Regions from separate parts of the Promicromonospora xylanilytica genome, predicted to be linked through region 2. Evidence: riboswitches for the same ligand, from Rfam matches in the RefSeq annotation. Region 2 holds a riboswitch; the other holds the start of a gene.
The links. Region 2 has a riboswitch for cyclic di-AMP ahead of ACYVK7_RS06585 (C40 family peptidase). Riboswitches for the same ligand answer to the same signal wherever they lie in the genome.

Region 1: another riboswitch for cyclic di-AMP. It lies ahead of ACYVK7_RS21525 (C40 family peptidase); the one in region 2 lies ahead of ACYVK7_RS06585 (C40 family peptidase).

What each region holds. Positions count from the first base shown of each region.
Region 1 covers NZ_BAAGRP010000072.1:12,204-19,312, forward strand. The annotation lists gene ACYVK7_RS21515 (cysteine hydrolase family protein) at 1-308, opposite strand, end outside; gene ACYVK7_RS21520 (purine-cytosine permease family protein) at 305-1,729, opposite strand; gene ACYVK7_RS21525 (C40 family peptidase) at 1,836-2,663, opposite strand; cyclic di-AMP (ydaO/yuaA leader) riboswitch at 2,665-2,819, opposite strand; gene ACYVK7_RS21530 (FAD-binding oxidoreductase) at 3,026-4,366, opposite strand; gene ACYVK7_RS21535 (hypothetical protein) at 4,494-4,631, opposite strand; gene ACYVK7_RS21540 (SDR family NAD(P)-dependent oxidoreductase) at 4,748-5,509, shown strand; gene ACYVK7_RS21545 (serine hydrolase domain-containing protein) at 5,674-7,109, shown strand, end outside.
Region 2 covers NZ_BAAGRP010000004.1:355,006-362,114, reverse strand. The annotation lists gene ACYVK7_RS06610 (YceD family protein) at 191-709, shown strand; gene rpmF (50S ribosomal protein L32) at 712-906, shown strand; gene rnc (ribonuclease III) at 908-1,690, shown strand; gene mutM (bifunctional DNA-formamidopyrimidine glycosylase/DNA-(apurinic or apyrimidinic site) lyase) at 1,683-2,687, shown strand; gene ACYVK7_RS06590 (NAD(P)-dependent oxidoreductase) at 2,702-3,679, opposite strand; gene ACYVK7_RS06585 (C40 family peptidase) at 3,783-4,703, opposite strand; cyclic di-AMP (ydaO/yuaA leader) riboswitch at 4,705-4,856, opposite strand; gene ACYVK7_RS06580 (phytoene desaturase family protein) at 5,002-6,576, shown strand; gene cydC (thiol reductant ABC exporter subunit CydC) at 6,628-7,109, opposite strand, start outside.

The DNA.
Region 1 (7,109 bases), on a different contig from region 2:
GCGCCGGAGGCGGCGACGTCGCCGAGGTCGGTGATCTCGTAGAGCGGGTCGGTCTCGGGCACGAGCGCGAAGGGCCACCGGTCGAAGTAGGCGCGCCAGGCGCCGTCGGGCACCGCGGGGGCGACGTACCGCGTGAGGACGGTGCGGCCGGCGAAGGCGGGCAGCAGACGCCGCGTCCCGGCGAGAGCCACCGGGTAGCCGGGGGAGGCCCAGGGGCTGGGCGGGCGGGCGAAGACGTCCTGCATGTCGATCACGACCAGGGCGGCGTCCGGCCCGGGCGGCACCACCGCGGAGGCCGGCCCGGTCACCGCTCCTCCTGGCGGCGCACGGCGCGGGAGCTCAGCAGGAGCGTGCCGGCGAAGCCGATGGCCAGGGCGACGAGCACGCCGAGGTTGGCGAAGCCCCAGCTGCCTTCGATCCCGCCGAGCGGACCCAGCAGGTAGCCCTGCCAGGCCAGCCACGGCGCGTAGGTGTTGGTCACCAGACCCCAGCCGACGGCGGTGCCCGCCAGCACCAGGAGCACGGCGGGCCAGTGCACGGACCCGTAGCGGCCGGAGACGGTGTACAGGTCGGTGTCGGTGTAGTCGCGGCGGCGCAGCAGGATGTCGGCGAGCAGCACTCCGCACCAGGCCGCCACGGGTACGCCGAGGGTGATCAGGAAGCCCTGGAAGGGGCCGATGAACGAGTCGGCGACGAACACGACGTAGACCGCGCCGACGATCATGAGCGCGCCGTCGATGGCGGCGGCCACCCAGCGCGGCGCGGGCAGCCCGAGGGACAGCAGGGCGAGGCCGGAGGAGTAGATGTCGAGCGCCGCACCGCCGACCAGCCCGGCGAGGGCCACCACGACGAACGGGATGAGGAACCACGTGGGCAGCAGCGTGGACAGGGCGCCGATGGGGTCCGCGCCGATCGCCTCGTTCAGATCGGGGTCGGAGCCGGCGAGCAGCAGGCCGAAGACGAGCAGGACCACGGGTGCCAGGGACGCACCGAGGGTGGTCCAGCCGACGATGCGGGGTCCGGAGGCGGAGCGGGGCAGGTAGCGCGAGTAGTCGGCGGCCATGTTGACCCAGCCCAGGCCGAACCCGGTCATCATGAAGACGAGCCCGCCGATCACCTGCGGCGCGCCGCCGGCGGGGATCGCGGCGACCGCCGCCCAGTCCACGTGGTCGGCGACGAGCACGATGTACACGACGGTGAGCACCGCCGTGAGCACCGTGATGATCACCTGCAGCCGCATCACCAGGTCGAACCCGAAGACGCCCGCCGCCACCACGACCGCCGCCACCACCACGAGGGCCACGACCTTGGTGACGGTTCCGCCGCCCCAGCCGAGCGTGCCGAGCACCGTCGACGTCGCGAGCGTGGCCAGCGCTACCAGCACGGTCTCCCAGCCGACGGTGAGGATCCACGACAGGAGGGAGGGCAGCGTGTTGCCACGCACCCCGAACGCCGCGCGCGACAGCACCATGGTGGGGGCCGACCCGCGCTTGCCGGCCAGCGAGATGAACCCGCAGAACAGGAACGACACCACGATGCCGATCGCCCCGACCACGGTCGCCTGCCAGAACGAGACACCGAACCCGAGCAGGTAGGAGCCGTAGCCGAGTCCCAGTACCGACACGTTGGCCCCGAACCACGGCCAGAAGAGGCTGCGTGGCGACCCGCGCCGCTCGGACTCGTCGATGGTGTTCAGGGCGTTGCTCTCGACCGCCGTGGGGACGCTCATGGCGGTGATCATGCCACTCGGCCCCGGAACGCACGAGGGCCCGCACCGTGTGGTGCGGGCCCTCGTGGACGTGTCGGCCGAGCTGCGCGCCCGGCCGAGCCGTGCGTCAGCCGACGCGGATGAAGACCGGGTTGTCCTGCCAGATCTGCGACTCGTGCACCGTCTGGCCGGGGACCGGCGCCTCGATCTGCATGTCGCCGCCCGCGTAGATGGCGATGTGGCCGGGGCTCCAGATGAGGTCGCCCGGCTGTGCCTCGGCGGCCGAGACCTCGGTGCCCGCGTAGCGCTGCGCGGACGAGGAGTGCGGCAGCGTGACGCCGATCTGGGCGTAGACGTACGCCGTGAAGCCGGAGCAGTCGAACCCCGCGGGCGTCGAACCGGCCCAGACGTACGGCACGCCGATGTACTGGCGGGCGATCGAGACGATGTCGTTGGCGGCGGCCGGGACGGCCTCCTCGACGACTTCCTCGACCGGCTCGGGGGCCGGCTCCTCGACGGGCTCGGCGGCCTCGACCGCCTCCTCGACGACCGGCTCGGGCTCGGGCTCGGGTACGGGCTCCGGCTCGGGGGCCGGGGTCACCTTGATGGTCCCGGTCTCCAGGGCGAACTTGCTGTCCGCCGCGACCTGGACGGCCGGTGCGGTGGCTGCGGCCGACACGGTCACGGCCTCGGCGGCCCCGGCCTGCAGCGTCTCGGTCTGTGCGGCCGCGGTCGTCAGGGTGTCCTGCTCGGCCGTGGACGTGCCGTGGTCGGCCACCGGTGCGGCGTCGGCGGGGACGCTCAGGAGGGTGACGACCAGGCCGGATCCGGCTGCGACGACCGCGCCACGACGGGCGACGGTGGAGATGCCCCGCGCGGCGGCGCGGGAGATCGGGGTCAGCGGAGTGATGGGTCTGCGGGCAGCACGATGGCGCCCGGGCATGCGAGAGGTCACGATCGGTTCTCCGGACGCCTGCGAGGTGAGCTGTCGGATTCGGATCGGAGAATGACCCGGCCGCGTGCTGCTGGTGCGGCTTCACCCCAAGGGCACCGGGTGGTGCCCGCCTACCTGGTTCCCCCGTCCCTGTCATTCGGTCGGTACAGCCTCGAGGCGGTGACAGGGCTCGGCGTCCGCCTCGAGTGCTCGTGGCGTTCCACGAACCGGGCGACGTTAACCCCAGGCGACCCGAAAGTCACAATCGCATCACGGTCGACGAGTGGACGAATGTCCTACTTGACCCGGTTAGCCAACGTGCGATAAGTCACTTCGCACGCTGGCCGATGCCATCTCACCTGGGGTTACGCCGTGACCCTTGTCTACTGCGGCCGGACGTTGTGGTTGTGGGCAAACAGGTTCTTCGGGTCGTACTGCCGCTTGATCGCCGCCAGCCGCGCGTACGTGGGCGCGGGATAGACCGCCGCCACGTCGTCCTCGCTGGTCGAGAGCAGAAAGTTGGCGTACGCGCCGCTGAGGTGCGGGGCCAGCTTGTCCCACATCGCGGCCAGTCCGGGGCGTGCGGCCTCGACGACCGGCGCCGGACCGCCGGCGATCGTGGCGACCAGCAGCTCCGCCTGTCGGTGCGCGTACGCGGTGGCGTCGTCGGCGACCCGGGAGACCGCACCGCCCAGGCTCCGGACGGCGATCGACGGCGAGCCGGGCGACGTGCCGACCTCGGCGAGGACCTGCAGCACGTCCGGCACCGACGCCCGGTTCACGAACCCGTCGTGGGCGAGCAGCTGGATGCCGGGCGGCAGCGCGGCGCCCTCCACGAGCACGTCCGCGTAGGCGACCAGCGCGACGTCGTCCTCGAGGACCGTGCCGAGCCGGCGGATCGGGTCGAGCACGCGGGCCGCGAGCTCCGGGTCGTCCCCGTCGACCACGACGTGGATCTCGACCGGGGCCTCGTGACCGCCGGCGAACGGGTTGGCCAGGTTCGCGACGGAGGTGAGCTCCTCCGGTGCCGTGCGGGCGTGCTCGGCCCAGCCCTGGAGCACCCCGACGGCCTCGGCGGCCGGGAACGTGATCTTGCCGGAGAAGACCTCCGTGGTCGGGTGCGCCACGAACTCGAAGGCGGTCACGATCCCGAGGTTGCCGCCGCCACCGCGGATCGCCCAGAACAGCTCGGGGTTCTCCTTGTCGCCGGCGCGCACCACGGACCCGTCGGCAGTGACCACCTCTGCGCCGACCACGTTGTCCATCGCCAGGCCGTACTTGCGGACCTTCCACCCGATGCCGCCGCTGAGCGTCAGCCCGCCGACGCCGACGCTCCTGGTGTCGCCCGAGGAGATCGCCAGGCCGTGCGGGGCCAGGGCGGTGGCGACCTGGCCCCACGTCGCGCCGCCGCCGATCCGGACGAGGTGCCGGTCGGCGTCGACGAGCTCGACCTCCGCGAGCTCGCCGAGGTCGATCACGACACCGCCGTCGTTGGTGCCGAGCCCGGGGAAGCTGTGTCCCCCGCCCCGCACGGAGAGTGCGAGGCCCGAGCCGGCCGCGAACCCGACGGCCGCCCGTACGTCTGCGACGGTCCGGGGGCGCAGCACGTAGGCAGGGCTGCCGGCGGCCAGCTTGGTGCGGCCGGCCGCCTCGTACCCGGCGCCGCCAGGTTCGATGATGTCGCCGCCGAAGTCGCGGCGGAGGGTCTCGAGAGCTGAGGTCATGATGATTCCTTCACGGGAGTCACGGGGAGTGGTGACGTGCGGTGTGCCGCACGAAGGCTCGACTCCCGAGCCTCGAGCCGTGTGACCGGACCCCGATGTGACCTGGGTCACAGAGGGCCCGCCCCGCCTACGCAGGCCGCCCAGGGGCGGAACGGGCGACGCCGCTGACGACGTCGCGGATCGGGACCAGGTCCCGCTCGCCGAGCGCGCCGCCGGCGACAGCCAGGACCACGTCGCCCGCCTCCGGGGTGTGCAGCCGGACCACCCGGGCACCGTCGATCGTCGCGGCACGGCCGGGCTCCGCAGGTGACCCGGCCCGCCGCGGGTTAGAACTGAGGGGACGGCGAGCGCTGTCGGCCACGGCGGCGAGGGGAGAACAGCATGGCGACGGGGAGCAGGTTCGAGGGCAGGACGGCGATCGTCACGGGCGGCGGCAGCGGCATCGGTGCCGAGATCTCGCGGCAGCTCGCCGCGGAGGGCGCCTCCGTGGTGGTCACCGACATCAAGCTCGACAGCGCGCAGCAGGTGGTCGACGAGATCACGGCCGCGGGTGGCACGGCGGTGCCGTTGGAGCAGAACACGGCACGGGCAGACGACTCACGCGCCGCGGTGGACCTCGCGGTCGAGCGGTACGGGGCGCTGCACCTCGCCGTGAACAACGCGGGCATCGGCGCGCCGCCCGCCAAGATCGGCGACTACGACATCGAGGCGTGGGACCGGGTCCGCGCGGTCGACCTGGACGGCGTCTTCTACGGCCTGCGCTATCAGCTCCCGGCCATGGTGGCGGCAGGCGGCGGCGCCGTCGTGAACATGGCCTCCGTGCTCGGCTCGGTGGGCATCGCGGAGAACGCGGCCTACGTGACCAGCAAGCACGCGCTGGTCGGGCTGACCAAGGTGGCCGCGCTCGAGTACACCGAGCAGGGCGTGCGGACCAACGCCGTGGGTCCGGGCTTCATCGACACCCCGCTCGTGCGGTCGTCGCTGAGCGAGGAGGCGCTGGCCGCGCTCGAGAGCGAGCACGCGACCAAGCGGCTCGGGACCGACAAGGAGGTCGCCGCGCTGACGCTCTTCCTCCTCAGCGACGAGGCGTCCTTCATCTCCGGCAGCTACCACCTGGTCGACGGCGGCTACTCGGCGCACTGAGCACGCACGCTCCTCCGCGAGGTGAGTGTGCCTCCGCCAAAGGTCGGAGGTGAAGTGCGTGCTCGCGGGCGATGTGGCTCGGCGGGCATCCCGACAGGCTGGGGTCGTCCGGAAGAAAGGCTCCGGACCAGCCCGAACACCTGCCGAGCGCGAGGAGCGCCACGATGTCCCCGTTCCTGGACCACACCCCTGCCGAGCGCCCCGAGCGCCGGCCGAGCCACCTGAGGCAGCACGGCCGACGAGGCCTCGCGGCGCTCGCGACGCTGGGCATGCTCGCCGTGACCCTCGCGGCGGGGGCCCCGAGCGCCGCCGCGGCGCCGAGCACCGCGTCGGCCGCGGCCGCCGTCGAGCCGACGCCGCCCCCGCCGATCTCCGCCCCTGCCGGTGAGCACACCCTCGAGCAGGCCGACGTCGACGCCTGGCTGGACGGTCTGCTGCCCGCCGCGCTGGAGAGCGCGGGCATCGCGGGCGGCGTCGTCACGGTGGTCGACGACGGCAAGGTGGTCACCACGCGCGGCTACGGCCACGCGGACACCGGCACGGCGGGCAACGAGGCCGTCCCGATCGACGCGGAGAACACGCTGTTCCGGCCGGGCTCCGTGTCGAAGCTGTTCACCGCCACCGCCGCGATGCAGCTCGTCGAGAGCGGCGACGTCGACCTGGACACCGACATCAGCGAATATCTCGACATCGAGGTGCCCCGCACGTTCGACGAGCCCATCACGCTCCGGCACCTGCTCACCCACACCGCGGGCTTCGAGGAGCGCATCGCGGGCCTGATCGGCTCGGGCGACATCTCGCCGGTGCTCCGCGACGTGCTCGCCACCGACCCGCCGGAGCAGGTCTACGAGCCGGGTACCGTGCCCGGTTACTCCAACTACGGCAACGCGCTGGTCGGCTACATCGTCGAGCACGTCAGCGGCGTGCCGTTCGAGGAGTACGTCGAGCGCAACATCTTCGAGCCCGCCGGGATGACGTCGTCGACGTTCGCCCAGCCGCTGCCGGACGAGCTGAGCGACCGGATCTCCCAGGGCTACGACACGGCGGGTGGGGCCCCCGGGCCGTTCGAGATCGTCGGCACGGCGCCCGCCGGCTCGCTCACCTCGTCGGCACCCGACATGGCGCGCTTCATGCTGGCCCAGCTCGGTGAGCCCGGCGCGGGCACGCTGCTGGAGCCCGAGACGCTCGACCTCATGCACGCCCCGGCGCTCGACGAGAGCTCCCTGGGCGACCTCGCGGCGGCGCCGCGGATGGCGCTCGGGTTCTTCGACGAGAGCCGCAACGGACGCCGGATCCTCGGCCACGGCGGCGACACCAACTACTTCCACTCGCACCTGCAGATCTACCCCGAGGAGCGCACGGGCATCTTCGTCTCCCTCAACAGCACCGGGAACACCGGCTACGCGACGCTCGCGCTGCGTGAGTCCGTCCTGCAGGGCTTCACCGACCGCTACTTCCCGGCGGGCTCCGCGCCGGCGCCCAGCACCGTCGACCAGGCGACCACCACGCAGCACGCCGCTGCCGCCGAGGGCTCCTACGTCTCCTCCCGCGGTATGCAGAGCACGTTCCTCGCGGCCCTCGACGCCTTCAGCGCCACGCA
Region 2 (7,109 bases):
CGTAGGGCCCCATCCATGTCGTAGGATTGGTTTTTGGCCCGTGGTGTGAGGTATCGCGCCGGGCCACCCCCCTTCACCGTCCTCACCGGACAGTGCACTGCCACTGCCTTCATCGGAGTCTGTTATTTCCCGCGAACCGAACTCGCCGCTCGTGCTCGATGTGCACGAGCTGTCTCGGCGTGCCGGATCCATGCGTACGCACAGCGCGACCGTGCAGGCGCCGTCGGATCTCGGTACCGCTGTGATCGGTATCCCGGAGGGCTCCGACCTCGAGCTGGATCTTCGGCTCGAGTCCGTGGTCGAGGGCGTACTGGTCTCCGGTACCGTCCGCGGCACGGCCAAGGGCGAGTGCAGCCGCTGCCTCGACGACATCTCCCGTGAGCTCACGGTCGACGTCACGGAGCTGTTCGCCTACCCCGAGAAGGCCGCTGCGTCGGCCAAGGCGGGGGACGACGAGGTGGAGGACGAGGAGTCCGTACTGGACGACGACGACATGGCCGACCTGGAGCCCGCGCTTCGGGATTCGGTCGTGACTGCATTACCATTTCAACCGCTGTGCCGGGAGGACTGCCCGGGCCTGTGCTCCGAGTGCGGAGCGCGCCTGGCTGACGACCCCGGTCATCACCATGACGTAGTCGACCCTCGTTGGTCGGCGCTTCAGAGCATGCTCGAATCTACGAGCGTGTCGGACGAGACGAAAGAGAGCTAGCCGTGGCTGTTCCGAAGCGCAAGATGTCGCGCAGCAACACCCGTGCGCGTCGCTCGCAGTGGAAGACCACCGCAGCGACCCTCACCACCTGCCCGCAGTGCCAGGGCAACAAGCTGCCGCACACGGCGTGCCCGACGTGCGGCACCTACAAGGGCCGCACGTACCGCGACGCCCTGAAGACCGTTCACGCGGGCTGACGTGGCCAAGGGCGGGACGTCGCCGGCGAGGCCGGAACCTACCGCGCTGCTCGAGAAGCTCGGGGTCCATCTGGACCCCGAGCTTCTTGTGCTGGCACTGACTCACCGGTCGTTCGCGCACGAGGCCGGCGGTATCCCCACCAACGAGCGCCTGGAGTTCCTGGGCGACACCGTGCTGGGGCTGGTGGTCACCGAGGCGTTGTTCCGGCGGCACCCCGACCTGTCGGAGGGTGACCTGGCGCGCATGCGGGCCGCGACGGTGTCGCAGCGCGCCCTCGCCGCCGTCGCGCGCACCCTCGGCCTGGGCAAGTACGTGCTGCTCGGCAAGGGCGAGATCCGCACACGCGGGTTCGAGAAGGACTCGATCCTGTCCGACACGGTCGAGGCCCTCATCGGCGCCACCTACCTGTCGCACGGCCTGGAGACGTCGAGGGAGCTGGTGCACCGGCTCGTCGACTCGACGTTGGACGTCGCAGCGGGCCTTGGCGCGGGGCTCGACTGGAAGACGTCGCTGCAGGAGGCCTCGGCCGAGCGCGGTCTGGGGGCGCCCGACTACATCGCCACGTTCGAGGGGCCGGAGCACGCGCGCGTCTTCCACTCGACCGTCGTGATCGACGGCGTCACCTACGGCTCCGGTTCCGGCAGTGCGAAGAAGCACGCCGAGCAGGGCGCTGCCGAGGAGACCTACCGGGCTCTGCTGGAGAAGTTCCCGCTGCCCAAGCCGGCGAGCGACGAGCCGTCCGCCGGCGGAGTCGAGAGCAAGGCGCCGGCCACCGGTGCCTGAGCTTCCCGAGGTCGAGACCGTCCGGGACGGTCTCGACCGCCTCGTGGTCGGCGCGGTCGTGCGCGACGTCGAGGTGTTCCGCGAGTACAGCGTCCGCCGGCACGACGGCGGCCCGGGCTCCTTCAGGGACCAGCTCACCGGCCGGCGGCTGGAGGCGGCGGTCCGCCGGGGCAAGTTCCTCTGGCTGCCGCTGGCCGAACCAGCAGGGCCGACGTCGGCGCCGGCCGCGCCGGACCCCACCGCGGCCCTCCTCGCGCACCTCGGTATGTCGGGTCAGCTGCTCGTGCGCGGTGCCCGTCCGGAACCCGGACCCGCCGTGAGCGCCGTGCTCGGCGACGAGCCGTCCGTGGCGGCCGACGACTGGCGGCACCCGCACCTGCGCGTCCGCCTGCACCTGACCGGTGCCCCCAGCGGGGCGCGCTACCTCGACTTCGTGGACCAGCGGACGTTCGGGCACCTGAGCGTCCAGGACCTGGTGCCGGTGGCGGGGGGCATACCGGCCGGGCACGGCTCCGGCCTGCCCCTGCTGCCGGAGCCGGTCGCACACATCGCCCGTGACCTGCTGGACCCCGGGCTCGACCTGGACGACCTGATCCGGCGGGTTCGCCGGCGCCGGACCCAGGTGAAGCGGGCCCTGCTCGACCAGACCGTCGTGTCCGGCGTGGGCAACATCTACGCCGACGAGGCACTGTGGCGGGCACAGATGCACTGGGCCCGGCAGACCGACAAGCTGCGGGCCGCCGACGTGCGCCGCGTGCTCGACTCGGCGGCCGAGGTCATGCGTGAGGCACTCGCCCAGGGCGGCACGAGCTTCGACGAGCTGTACGTCAACGTGAACGGGCAGTCCGGGTACTTCGACCGCTCGCTCGCGGTGTACGGACGCGAGGACGAGCCCTGTCGGCGCTGCGGCGCGCTGGTGCGCCGCGACGCGTTCATGAACCGGTCCTCGTTCAGCTGTCCGGTCTGCCAGCGGCCCCCGCGTCCCCGAACCCCGTAGCACTCGACGGAGGGTCAGCGCGGCGCCACGTTCCGGAGGTCTCCGCCGGCGCGCCAGGCCGTGAGCTGCTCCGCGAGGAACCGCGCCGCGCCGCGCGGCCGGCCGCCCGCCACGTGCGGCGTGAGAATCAGGTTCGGGACGTCCCAGAGCGGGGATTCCGCGGGCAGCGGCTCGGTCTCCGTGACGTCCAGCGCCGCACCGGCCAGGCGCCCTGACCGCAGGGCGTCCGCGAGGGCCGCCTCGTCGACGGTCGCTCCCCGGCCGACGTTGACGAACCGCGCGGACGGCGGCAGCAGGCCGAGCAGGCGTTCGCCGAGGACGTGGTGGGTGGCGGGGGCGGCGGGCAGGAGCGAGATGAGCACGTCGGTCTCGGCCAGCAGCGCGTCCAGCCCGTCGGTGCCGACCACCGGGTAGCCGCCGCGTTCGCCCGCACGCGTGGCGACACCCGTGACCCGCGCGCCGAGCGCGGTCAGCAGCGGGGCCAGTCGCAGGGCGATCGACCCGAAGCCCCAGATGGTCACGCGTGCGCCGTCGAGCGTGTACTCGCGGCCGGTGACCGGGTCCGCCTGGGCGAAGGTGATCTCCTTGGCCCAGTGGTGCTCGCGCTGCGCGGCCAGAGCCGCGTCGATGCGCCGGACGGACGCGAGGACGAGCGTGAGGGCGTGCTCGGTGACGGTGTCGTCGTGCAGGGACTGGCCGGAGGAGATGACGACGTCGGGGCCGAACCCGGACCGCAGCGCGACGTCCGGGCCGGCCGAGAGGGTCTGCACCCAGCGCAGGCCGGTGAGCCGGCGGGCGGTGTCGGCGAGCACCTTGGGCGGGTTGGACCAGGTGACCAGCACCTCGGCGTCCGCGTGCTCCTCCGGGACCGGGTCGTTCATCGCGTACGTGGCGACGACGTCGGCGCCGCCGGGCGCGAAGGAGGCCCCGGCGTCGGGCAGGAGGGGCGGGAAGTCGATGTCGAAGGGTACGTCCGGTACGAGGATCTTCACGTCCGGGACGTTACCCGACCGGTCCACGACCACGGGGTGCGTCCCACCGGAGGTCCGGCGGCACACACCCCGTGGTCGATCCGGAGAGCGACGCGAGAAGTCGTCAGCCCGTCACGCGGATGAACACCGCGTTGTCCTGCCACATCTCGCCGTACTGCACGGGAGTGCCCTGCTGCTGGGCCTCCACGACCATGCCGTTGCCCGCGTAGAGGGCGACGTGGCCGGGCGTCCACACGATGTCGCCCGGCTGCGCCTCGGCGGCGGAGACCTGGTACCCGACGGTCGACATCGAGCTCGAGCTGTGCGGGAGGCTGATGCCGAGCTGGCCGTACACGTACTGGATGAGCCCGGAGCAGTCGAAGCCGCTGGGGGAGGCTCCGCCCCACACGTAGGGCACGCCCACGTACTCGAGGGCCAGGTTGACGGCCTGCTGGCCGAGGCCGGAGGTGTCCGCGACGGCGGTCTCGACGGCGGCCGCGGTCTCGGCTGCGGCGGCTTCCGCCTCCGCGGCTGCGGCGGCCTCGGCCTCCGCTGCGGCAGCTGCCTCGGCCTCAGCCTTCGCCCTGGCCTCGGCTTCCGCCTTGGCCTTTGCCTCGGCCTCTGCCTTCGCCTTGGCCTCGGCGATGCCGGCCTCGGTCTCGGCGTACGGGGTCACCGACACGCGTCCGCGCTCGGCCCAGAAGTCCGCGTCCTGCGTGACCTTGACCTTGGTGACCAGGTTCTCGGCGAAGCCGGCCCGCGTCGTGGAGTCGACCGTGTTGCTGACCGGGGTCGCCCCGGCGAGCGTGGTCTGGGTGTGCGTCTCGGCGGGCGCGGTGTGGGCGGTCTGGGTGAAGACCGACGCCAGCATGCCGGACGTGACGACCGCGATGGCGCCGGTACGGGCGGCATTCTCTGCGGCGGTCTGGGTCAGTGCGGTGAAGGGGGTGAGTGCGGGGCCGTCGGCGCGGTGCCTGCCCCGGCTGCTGGAACGGTTTGCCTGGTCGTCCGCCCAGTCGTGGGTGCGGTCGGTGAGTACGGTCACCAGTGATCTCCTCGGACGCCTACGAAGTGAGCTGTCGGGTTCGGATGGGGAGAGCGATCACCCGGCCTCACAAGGAGGCTTCACCCCAAGGACACTCGCGTGCCCGGCTTACCTGGTTCCCCCGCCCCTGTCACGTCGTAGCTGCTCAGATCCGGTGACAGGGCTCGGCGTCCGGACCAGGACCTCACCGTTGCTGGCGAGGTGACATGACCGTACCCGCCCCTCGCGCGATTGTCACGATTAGGTCACATACCAACTTGTGATGGAACCTCGCTGGTAATCAGTGCCCCATGCGACTATGACGGGCATGCCTGACTCCACGCGTTCCCGGTACGACGTCGTCGTCGTCGGCGCAGGTCACAACGGACTCACCGCGGCGGCCTACGCGGCACGTGGCGGCCGCTCCGTCCTGGTCCTCGAACGAGCGGACCATGTGGGCGGCGCCGCCGTCTCCGCCCGGCCCTTTACCGGAGTGGACGCGCGGCTCTCGCGATACTCCTACCTCGTGTCGCTGCTCCCGCGCCGGGTGGTCGAGGAGCTCGGCCTCCCTGTCACGCTGAGGCGCAGGCGCTGGTCCTCCTACACGCCGGTGGCCGAGGGCGGCCTGCTCGTCGACGGTCAGGACGACGCCGCCACGCGCGCCTCGTTCCGCCGCCTCACCGGCGCGGACGACGACTTCGAGGCCTGGGTGCGCTTCTACACCATGACCGCCGAGGTGGCCCGGCGTCTCGCCCCGACGCTCACCGAGCCGCTGCTCCCGCGCGCGGAGGTGCGGGACCGGGTGGTCGACGGCGTGGGGGAGGAGGCCTGGCGCGCCCTCTTCGAGGAGCCCCTCGGAGCGGCGCTGCGCGGCACGTTCGCGCACGACGTGGTGCGCGGCGTCGCGGCCACCGACGGCCTGATCGGCACGTTCGCCGACGTCGACGAGCCGTCCCTGCGGCAGAACCGCTGCTTCCTCTACCACGTCATCGGTAACGGGACCGGCGACTGGGACGTGCCGGTGGGCGGCATGGGCGCGGTCTCCGGCGCCCTGCGCGACGCCGCCGTGGCGGCCGGTGCCGAGATCGTCACCTCGGCGACCGTCACCGCCGTGGACCCCGGCGCGTCGGGCGCCGACGTCACCTGGACCGATGCCGACGGGCGGGTCCGCGGCGCGACCGCCGGGCACGTGCTCGCGGGATGCGCCCCGGCCGAGCTGGAGCGCCTGCTGGGCGGCGAGGCGCCGGAGCCCGGCCCCGAGGGCGCGCAGCTCAAGGTGAACATGTTGCTCACCCGGCTGCCCCGGCTGCGGGACGACGTCGACCCCGTCGCCGCGTTCAGCGGGACCCTGCACGTCAACGAGTCCCTGACCCAGCTCCAGACCGCGCACGCGCAGGCCGCCGCCGGACGCATCCCTGACCTGCCGCCGAGCGAGATCTACTGCCACACCCTGACCGACCGGAGCATCCTCGGGCCGTCGCTCGCGTCGACGCATGCCCAGACCATCACCCTGTTCGGGCTGCACATGCCGGCGCGCCTCTTCCGCGCGGACCCCGACGGCGCCCGCGACCGGGCGCTGCGGGCCACGCTCGCGTCCCTGAACTCCGTGCTGGCGGAGCCCGTCGAGGACGTGCTCGCCCTGGACGCCGACGGAGCACCCTGCCTGGAGGTGCGCACCCCCGTCGACCTGGAGGGCGACGTCGGGCTGCCGGGCGGCCACATCTTCCACCGCGACCTGAGCTGGCCCTTCGCGGAGGACGGTGCCGACGCGGGGCGCTGGGGCGTCGAGACCGAGCACCCGCGGGTCCTGCTCGCGGGTGCGGGCGCCCGCCGCGGCGGTGGCGTGAGCGGCATCCCGGGCCGAGCGGCGGCCATGTCGGTGCTGTCGAGTTGACCACAGCAGTTCCTGCCGCGGCGGGCGGCCAATGGGCAGGAACTGCTGTGCTCAACTGATCGGGGTCTCCTGGGTGGTGGACCAGGCGTAGGTCGGGTTGCTTGTCAGGAGGTCGGGGTGGGGGCCTCGGGATCCGACCCGGGCCGGGGCGGTCGAGGCGTCGTGAGTCAGCAGCAGCACCTCGTCCGCCACCGCCAGCGGGGTCAGCCGGTGGGTCGCCAGCAGCACCGCCCGGCCGGTCCCGCGCGCGTGCGCCGCGACGGCACGCACCAGGGCGTCCGCGGTCTCCCCGTCGAGGTGCTCGGCGGGCTCGTCCACGAGTAGGACCCGTGCAGGACTCAGCAGCGCGCGGGCGACCAGGAGTCGGCGGCGCTCGCCGCCCGACACAGCGGCCGCGTCCGTGCCGACGACCGTGTCCAGGCCCTCGGGGAGTGCGGCGAGCCAGGCTCCGAGCCCGACCGCGTCGAGCGCGGCCCGGGCCTCCGCGGCCGTGACGTCGCCCCGCGCGACCCGCAGGTTCTCCAGCACCGTGG